4 regions of the Streptomyces sp. NBC_00846 genome follow, and region 2 is predicted to be linked to each of the others. Evidence: riboswitches for the same ligand, from Rfam matches in the RefSeq annotation. Region 2 holds a riboswitch; each other region holds the start of a gene.
What was found. Region 2 has a riboswitch for cobalamin ahead of OG936_RS33190 (CbtB-domain containing protein). Riboswitches for the same ligand answer to the same signal wherever they lie in the genome.
Positions count from the first base shown of each region.

Region 1: another riboswitch for cobalamin. It lies ahead of OG936_RS23710 (ribonucleoside-diphosphate reductase subunit alpha); the one in region 2 lies ahead of OG936_RS33190 (CbtB-domain containing protein).
Region 3: another riboswitch for cobalamin. It lies ahead of OG936_RS01335 (ABC transporter substrate-binding protein); the one in region 2 lies ahead of OG936_RS33190 (CbtB-domain containing protein).
Region 4: another riboswitch for cobalamin. It lies ahead of OG936_RS09330 (hypothetical protein); the one in region 2 lies ahead of OG936_RS33190 (CbtB-domain containing protein).

Region 1 is NZ_CP108846.1:5,111,917-5,114,109, forward strand. Features, by position in the region: gene OG936_RS23710 (ribonucleoside-diphosphate reductase subunit alpha) at 1-904, opposite strand, end outside; cobalamin riboswitch at 1,043-1,178, opposite strand; gene mctP (monocarboxylate uptake permease MctP) at 1,327-2,193, opposite strand, start outside.
Region 2 is NZ_CP108846.1:7,262,114-7,264,306, forward strand. Features, by position in the region: gene OG936_RS33185 (histidine phosphatase family protein) at 58-687, opposite strand; adenosylcobalamin (AdoCbl) riboswitch at 798-946, shown strand; gene OG936_RS33190 (CbtB-domain containing protein) at 950-1,165, shown strand; gene OG936_RS33195 (CbtA family protein) at 1,193-1,966, shown strand; gene OG936_RS33200 (GNAT family N-acetyltransferase) at 2,113-2,193, opposite strand, start outside.
Region 3 is NZ_CP108846.1:274,558-276,750, reverse strand. Features, by position in the region: gene OG936_RS01340 (beta-ketoacyl-[acyl-carrier-protein] synthase family protein) at 1-870, shown strand, start outside; cobalamin riboswitch at 950-1,140, shown strand; gene OG936_RS01335 (ABC transporter substrate-binding protein) at 1,202-2,193, shown strand, end outside.
Region 4 is NZ_CP108846.1:2,013,134-2,015,326, forward strand. Features, by position in the region: gene OG936_RS09325 (MBL fold metallo-hydrolase) at 1-766, shown strand, start outside; cobalamin riboswitch at 826-961, shown strand; gene OG936_RS09330 (hypothetical protein) at 1,071-2,193, shown strand, end outside.

The sequences.
Region 1 (2,193 bases), 2.2 Mb from region 2:
CGAGCGTCTTCAGGAACGGCACGATGCCGTTGGAGTGCCCGTTGGTGCCACGGATCAGCGAGCCGCGGGCGCGGATGCGGGAGTACGAGAGACCGATGCCGCCCGCGTGCTTCGAGAGCCGCGCCACCTGGTGGTAGCGGTCGTAGATCGAGTCGAGTTCGTCGAGCGGGGAGTCCAGCAGGTAGCAGGAGGACATCTGCGGGTGCCGGGTGCCGGAGTTGAACAGGGTCGGCGAGGACGGCAGATAGTCGAGCCGGCTCATCAGCCCGTACAGCGACGCCACTTCGTCCAGGGCGCGCTGCCCCGCTTCTGAACCGAGTGCAGTGTTCTCAGCGAGCCCGGACGCGACCCGCAGCATGAAGTGCTGGGGCGTCTCGATGACCTGGCGGGTGTGCGGGTGGCGCAGCAGATAGCGGCTGTGCAGGGTCCGCAGCCCGAAGTAGCCGAAGCGGTCGTCGGCGCCGGCGGCCAGCGAACGCTCCACCAGCGCGTCGAGGGCGGCCGCGTGCAGCGCGACGAACTCGGCGGTGCGGTCCGCGATCAGGCCCTCGCGGTGTCCGACGGCGATCGAGGCGGAGAAGGAGACGGCGCCCTGGCCGGCCGCCTCGTCGGCGATGGCGAGGGTCAGGAGCCGGGCGGCGAGCCGGGAGTAGGCGGGGTCCTCGGAGATCAGCCCCGCGGCGGCCTCGGTGGCCAGCGCGCGCAGTTCGGCCTCGTCCGCCCGGGCGCTGCGGCCGCGCAGCGCGGCGGCGGCGACGCGACCGGGGTCGGTGTCGGGCAGATCGACGGTGAGGCCGGTCAGGGTCCGCAGCAGCGCGGTTCCCGGTCCGTCGTGTGCGGTTGCCTCGGACTCGGCCGCTTCGGACGCGGCGACTGAAGCCGGATCGGCTGGCGCGATGGTCACGTGGTGCTCTCCCTCGCTCGGCTCGGGGCCGGCGGGGAACGGGGCAGCCGGACAGAGGCGGGCCCGGGTCGGGGCAGCACTCCGCACGGCGTCCACCGGCCCAACCGCGAGGCCCGGACGTCTGGCATCCGGTTCGGTCGAGCCGGATGAACTGTCGGCAGGTCCTCGGACTTACTCGGGGGTGCGCAAAAGCGCACCGAACATACCGTTGCGGGACAGTTCCGGATTCGCACCGGATTCCCCTGCGGCGACAGCGAGCATGAGCATACATGTGGGGGCCGTCCGCTGAGGCAGCCCCCACATGTTGTGTCGCGCAACATAACTCGGGGCGCGCGTACGGCCCGCCGCCGAGCGCACGGACGGCCCGTCGCGCCCCGCTGGAGGGGGCTCGACGGGCCGTCGTACGGCTGTGGGAGCGGCCGTCAGCGGCCGCCGCCCGGCGCCCCTGCCGCGGCCGGCGGGAGCTCCACCTGGACGCCCTTGTCGCCCGCGTCGGCCGTGTAGTCGGCCGGCGAGGTCTCGTCGATCCCGGCGGGTGCCTTCACGGCGTTCAGGACGAAGGTGAGCACCACCGTCACCACCACGTTCAGCACGAACGCCGTGAGACCGATGTAGCCGATCTCGCCGATGCCCGGGATCTCCTTGGACGACCCGCCGAAGTGCGCCTGGGTCGGGCTGGCGACGCCGTACGCGGCCACCGTCCCGTACACCATGCCGACCGCCCAGCCCGCGAGCAGCGCCCAGCGGTGGAACCAGCGGGTGAACAGGCCGCCGACCAGGGCCGGCATCGTCTGGAGGATCCAGATCCCGCCGAGCAGCTGGAAGTTGATCGCGACCGTCTTGTCCATGGTGAGGACGAAGGCGAGCGCGCCGACCTTCACCAGTAGCGACACCAGCTTGGAGACCTTGGTCTCCTGCTCCGGGGTCGCGTCCGGCTTCAGGAAGTCCTTGTAGATGTTGCGGGTGAAGAGGTTCGCCGCGGCGATCGACATGATCGCGGCGGGCACCAGCGCGCCGATGCCGATGGCGGCGAACGCGACACCCGCGAACCAGTCCGGGAACATGGTCTCGAACAGCTGCGGGATGGCCAACTGGCCGTTGTCGACCTTGATTCCGGCGGCGATCGCCATGAAGCCGAGCAACGCCAGCAGGCCCAGCATCAGCGAGTACAGCGGCAGGATCGTGGTGTTGCGCCGGATCACATTGCGGCTGCGGCTGGAGAGCGTCGCCGTGATCGAGTGCGGATACATGAACAGCGCCAGCGCCGAGCCCAACGCCAGGGTGGCGTA
Region 2 (2,193 bases):
GGACCGGGCGAACCAGCTGCACCACCAGACCAGGTGCTGACCGCGGTCCCTGGCCCCTCAGTTGGTCCACGGCATGGCGGCGGACCGAGAAGACCCGGTACCCGGAGCCGGGGACAGCGGCTGACCGCAGCGCAGGTTCCACCGTCCGGACCGGCCGCTGAGCCCGGTCAGCGTCAGCGGGGCGACATCCAGCCGCCAGAACGCCTCCGCCGGCAGAGCGAGTGCCCGTACGATCACCGCCCGCACCACCGCGGGCTCGACGACCCCCAGCACTCGGCCGCCCCTGTTGCCGTCCCGGGACTCAAGGGAGTCCAGCAGGCGGCCGACCCTGGCGCAGAACTCCAGCAACGATTCGCCGCCGTGCGGAGCCGCCGAAGGATGGGTCATCCAGGCCGCCACCGCGTCGGGCTCACTCCCGCTCACCGTCGCCAGCCGCTGTCCGCTCCACCGGCCCATGTCCCAGCCGCGCAGAGCGAGTTCGGGCTTGGCGCGCAGCCCCAACGCGTCGGCCGTCCCGGCGCACCGCTCGGACGGCCCGCGCACGCACCGGTCGGCCTCGGGCACCGCAGCCGCCGCGGCCCGGGCCTGCCGGACCCCGGCCGCGTCGAGCGGAGCGTCGCCGTCGAAACGGGCCTCGCGCAGCGCGGCGTTGAACGCCGGTGAGATCAACATCACCTGTACCGTCATGAGCGGATCCAACTCCTCGAACCATGGCCCCTCGTGTGCGCACACCATGGCATCCGGGCGTTCCGGCCCCGCCGACGGCGCCATGGCCGCGCCCGCTTCCAGGAGGTATCGTCCGACGAACACGACGAAGGTGTGACGGAAGTCCGGTGAGAATCCGGCACGGTCGCGCCACTGTGAACCCGTACCTGTACGGGAAGTCAGACCCAGCACCTTCGTCTCAGGCACCACGATCGGGACGCGTGTTCCCTCAGGAGGTTCTGCCATGGCACAGAGTGCTGCCCCCGCCACCGCCGTACCGGCGATCACTCCCATCTCCCTGAAGGCCATTGCCCCTTGGGCGGTCTTCTTCGGCATCCTCATGCTCGTACTGCTCTACTTCGTCGGCGCCGAGCAGGGCGCCACCGCGGTCATCTCCGGCGAAGGTGTCCACGAGTGGGTCCACGACGGTCGTCACCTCCTCGGTTTCCCCTGCCACTGACGTACCGTCCGATCCAGGGGAATCCTCATGAACTCCATATCTGTCAGAGCCCTGCTCGTGCGCGGCATGCTGGCCGGCCTTGCCGCGGGCGCGCTCGCTCTGGTCGTCGCCTACTTCCTCGGCGAGTCCCGGGTGGACGCGGCCATCGCTCTCGAAGGGACGCACAGCCATGATCACGGCGGCGGCGAGGAACTCGTCAGCCGCACGATGCAGTCCACCGCCGGCCTTGCCACCGGTGTGCTCGTCTTCGGTGTGGCGATCGGCGGCATCGCCGCCCTCGTCTTCTGTTTCGCTCTCGGCCGGATCGGCAGATTCGGCCCACGGGCCACGGCCGCCCTGATCGCGGGTGCGGCCCTGCTGACGGTGTACGTTGTGCCGTTCCTGAAGTACCCGGCCAACCCGCCGGCCGTCGGCAACCCTGACACCATCGGCCGACGCACCGCCCTGTTCTTCCTGATGGTCGTCCTCAGCGTGCTGCTGGCCGTCGCCGCCGTCATCCTCGGCAGGCGGCTGGCTTCCCGCCTGGGCAACTGGAACGCGACGATCGCCGCGTCTGCCGCCTACGTCGTCGTGATCGGACTCGCCTACGCGTTCCTGCCCTCGTTCAATGAGGTCGGAAGGGACTTCCCGGCCGCCCTGCTGTGGGAGTTCCGCCTCGCCACCCTCGCCGTACAGGCCACCCTCTGGATCACTTTCGGTCTCGTCTTCGGCCACCTGACGGAACGGCTCCTCATACCGAGAACCGACACCATCAGGACCGGCAACGGTACGGCGAACCGCGCGGCCACGGCAGCCGGTTGACCGACGCACCACGCACCGCGCATCACGCATCACGCACCACGCACCACGCAGCACCAGAAGACATCGGAACCCGCCGGGAGCCTCCCCGGCGGGTTCCGCCGTCCTGCCCCGCGCAGCCACGCCGGGAGGGACCGACGGGCACGGACTCACCGCTCCTCGGCCCGCTGTCTCCAGTCGATCCGGTAATGCTTCAGCTGCGCGTCCTCCTTCACCAGGCGCATGCCGAC
Region 3 (2,193 bases), 7.0 Mb from region 2:
GTACTCGACCGGCACGGACCGGACGCCGTCTCGCCGTCGGGCATCCTGCTCACCATCCCGAACATGCCGGCGGCCGAGATCGCGATCCAGTTGCGGGCCACCGGTCCCAGCATGGCACCCTGCACCGCGTGTTCGTCCGGTGTCACCGCCCTGTCCGTCGCCCGCGATCTCCTGGTCACCGGGCAGTGCGACATCGCGATCGCCGGAGCCACCGAGTCGATCGTCTACCCGGCCGCCATGGCGGGGTTCGCCCGGTCCGGAGCCGCGGCCCGGGCGCACGGCGACCCGGCCAGGCGGTGCCGGCCCTTCGCGGCCGACCGTGCCGGGCTGGTCATGGGCGAGGGCGCCGCCGTCATGGTGCTGGAACGGGCGGCCGACGCCGCGGCCCGGGGCGCCGGAGCCCGGGCGCTGCTCGCGGGCACCGGCGCCACCACCGACGCCCACCACCCCACCAGCCCGCACCCGTCCGGCGCGGTCGCCCAGGCGGCGGTCGAGGCCGCGCTGCGCGGCGCGGGCTGGGCGGCCGAGGACGTCGAGCACGTCAACGCGCACGGCACGGCGACACTCATCAACGACGCCACCGAGGCCGCCCTCATCGGCCGGGTCTACCCGCACCGGCCGCCCGTCACCGCCCCGAAGGGCGTACTGGGGCACTGCATGGGGGCGGCCGGAGCGATCGAGGCCGGACTGACCGTCCTCACGCTCCAGCGCGGAGTCGTACCGCCGATCGCCAACCTGGACGCCCCGGCACCCGAGTTCGACATCAACTGCGTCACCGAAGAACCGCTGCGGCTGCCCGTCCGGCGCGCCGTCAGCCACTCCTTCGGCTTCGGCGGACACAACGCCGTGATCGCTCTACAGCGTCCGTAGGCATCAGGCAGGTGGTGCGACGGGGAGCACAGCCCGGCGTACCACCGGCCACACCGCCCATGAACTGCGCAGATGCGCGTGATAGCTTGCCAGGGCCAGTCGAACTCCACGTAGGGGTCAGGGAATCCGGTGAGAATCCGGAACTGACGCGCAGCGGTGAGGGGGACGGGCGGGGCCACGGCCACTGGGAACCACCCTCGGGTGTCCTGGGAAGGCGTCCCGTCCGACAGAACCCGAGTCCGAAGACCTGCTGGCGGCTGCGACCCGCTACCGGGCGCAGAACTCCGTACAACGGGCTCCGCGCATGGGCCCAGAGACGCAGAGGGACTCCGTGCCGTCCATAGCCAGCCCCGTCCGCACCATCGCCCTGCTCACGGCGGGACTCGTCCTGCTGACCGCCTGCGGCGGCGGAACGAGCAACTCCGCCGCGAAGTCCGGCTCCGCCGACGGATATCCCGTGACGCTGAAGAACTGCGGACGCACCGTCACCGTCGAATCCCCGCCGCGCCGCGCCGTCTCCGTCGACCAGGGGTCGACGGAGATCCTGCTGTCGCTCGGCCTCGCCGACCGGCTGGCCGCCACTGCGACCTGGACCGACCCGGTGATGAAGGGCCTGGAGAAGGCCAATGCCGAGGTCCCCAGGATCGCCGACAACCGGCCCTCGTCGGAGAAGGTCCTCGACCAGGAGCCCGACTTCATCAGCGCGTCGTTCGAATCGACCCTCGCCAAGGGTGGCGTCGCCCCCCGCGAACAGTTCGAGGAACTCGGCGTACCCACCTACGTCTCGCCCGCCGACTGCACCGGCAAGGACAACAGCGGCGGCGGCGACGGAGCCCGTACCGAGCCACTGACCATGGACAGCGTCTACGGCGAAGTGCGCGACCTGGCAAGGGTGTTCGGCGTGCAGGAGCGCGGCGACACGCTCGTGGCGCGGCTGCGGGCCCGGGTGCAGAAGGCGACCGGGTCCATCGACGCCTCGGGTGCCACCCTCCTCTACTGGTTCTCCGACTCCAAGGCCCCTTACCTGGCCGGCTGTTGCGGAGCACCCGGCATCATCACCGGGGAACTCGGCGCGAAGAACGTCTTCGACGACACACACGAGGAATGGCCGCAGATCAGCTGGGAGACCGTTGCCGACCGCAACCCCGACGTCCTGGTCATCGGCGATCTGACCCGCAAGGCACAGACCGCCGAGAGCGCCACGAAGAAGATCGAATTCCTGGAGTCCAACCCCGTCACGAAGAACATGGACGCCGTCAGGCACAAGCGGTACATCCTGCTGAGCGGCCAGGCCATGAACCCGTCCATCCGGACGGTCGAGGG
Region 4 (2,193 bases), 5.2 Mb from region 2:
CTGGATCGCCATGCACGCGGCGGACGCGGCGATCGTGCGCCGGACCCGGGAGTCGGAACCGGGTACCTGGCTGAAGTACCTGGTGGCGAAGCTCACCACGGTCGGTGCGCCCGAGGAGCATCTCGCGCCGTTGCGGGCCGCCGCGGCGGACGGGGGCCGGATGCGGACCCTGCCGGGGCTGCGGGCCGCGCTTCCGGACCGGGAGATCGTCCCCGGGGAGCTTCTCGATCTGGCGGGGCGCACGCTGCGGGCCATCTGGACGCCGGGGCACACGCCCGGCCATGTCTGTCTGCATCTGGAGGAGGAGCATCCGGGCAATCTGCCGGGGCGGGGGAGGCTCTTCTCGGGCGATCATCTGCTGCCGGGGATCAGCCCGCACATCGGGCTGTACGAGGACCCGGACGACACGACGGTCACCGACCCCCTCGGCGACTACCTCGACTCGCTGGAGCGCATCGGCGGGCTCGGGGCCGCGGAGGTGCTGCCCGCCCATCAGTACGCGTTCGCGGATTCCGCGGGGCGCGTACGGGAACTCCTGGACCACCACGAGGACCGGCTGACCGGGCTGCTCGCGCTGCTGGCCACACCGCTGACTCCGTGGGAGCTGGCCGAGCGGATGGAGTGGAACCGGCCCTGGGAGCAGATCCCGCACGGTTCGCGGAACATCGCCGTCTCGGAGGCCGAGGCGCATCTGCGGCGGCTGGTGAAGCTGGGTCGCGCGGAGGCGGTGGCGGGGAGCGAGCCGGTGACGTACATCGCGGTGTGACCACCCGGCTACGGCGGCAGCGGGCCCGCGCCGCCACCGGCCCGGAGTCCGTCCGGAGCCGCCCGGTAGAGTGTGCGAGTCGTCATCATGCCCGTTCAGGGGGAAGCCGGTGCAAATCCGGCACTGACCACGCAGCCGTGAACCGTCGTCCAGGACGGTGAGTCGGAATGCCCTGTCCGCGGTCGTGACCGGCTCGCGGCCACCGGAACCCCGGTGGTCGGCACCGTCGAGGTATACGGGGCCGGAGCCTGGTGCGTGAGCGTGCCTGTGCCCGGATCCCCCCGCAGGAGAGGCCCCGCCCGCCATGACCGTACGCCGCAGAGCAGCAACGCTCGCCGCCACCGCCACCGTGCTCTGTGCGGCCGCTGCCCCGGTCGCGATCGCAGCGCCGTCCCCGTCGTCCTCGCCGTCCGCCGCACTGCCGTCCGGGCTGTACGGCACGAAGGACCCCACCTACGACGGTGTCTGGCGGCAGTCGCTGGCCTTCCTCGCCCAGCGGGTAGAGGGCGTCACGCCCGCCGCGAAGGCGGTGGACTGGCTGATCGCCCAGCAGTGCTCCAACGGCGCCTACGCCGCGTACCGGCCCGACGTCTCCCAGCCGTGCACCGACAAGACCATGCTGGACACCAACGCCACCGCGGCCGCCGTCCAGGCGCTCGTCGAGGTGGGCGGGCACCGGGAGACCGTGAACGACTCGGTCCGCTGGCTGAAGTCCGTGCAGAACGAGGACGGCGGCTGGGGCTACGCCGCGGGCGCGGCCAGCGACGCCAACTCCACCTCGCTCGTGATCGGCGCCCTCGCCCGGCAGGGCCAGCGGCTCGGCGACATCACCACCCCCGGCGGCAAGACCCCCTACGACCCGCTGCTGGCGCTCGCGATCCCGTGCGGCGGCAAGGACGGCGGTGCCTTCGCCTACCAGCCCGACAAGGCCGGGAAGCTCGCCGCCAACGCGGACGCCACCGCGGCCGCCGTGCTCGGCACGATGGGCAAGGCCCTGGCCGTCGGGAACAACACCTCCTCCAAGGCGCCCAGCTGCCACCCCGGCTCCGGTCTCACGCCCGAGCAGGCCGCCCAGAACGGCGCCCACTTCCTTGCAGGTGCCCTCGCCACCAGCGGTCACCTCGACCTGGCGCCGATGCCCGGCGCCGCCGACTCCACCCCGCAGCCCGACTTCGGCAACACCGCGGACGCGGTCGTCGCGCTGTCCGCCGCGGGCCACCAGGACGAGACCGCCAAGGCCATGACCTGGCTGAAGAAGAACTCCGGGTCCTGGGCCGAGCAGGGCGGCCCGGCCGCCTACGCGCAGCTGATCCTGGCCGCGCACGCGGCCGGCGCCGACGCCCGCCACTTCGGCGGCGTCAACCTCGTCGACCGGCTGAACGCGACCGGCCCCGCGCCCGCGGCGATCACGACGCCCGACCCGACCG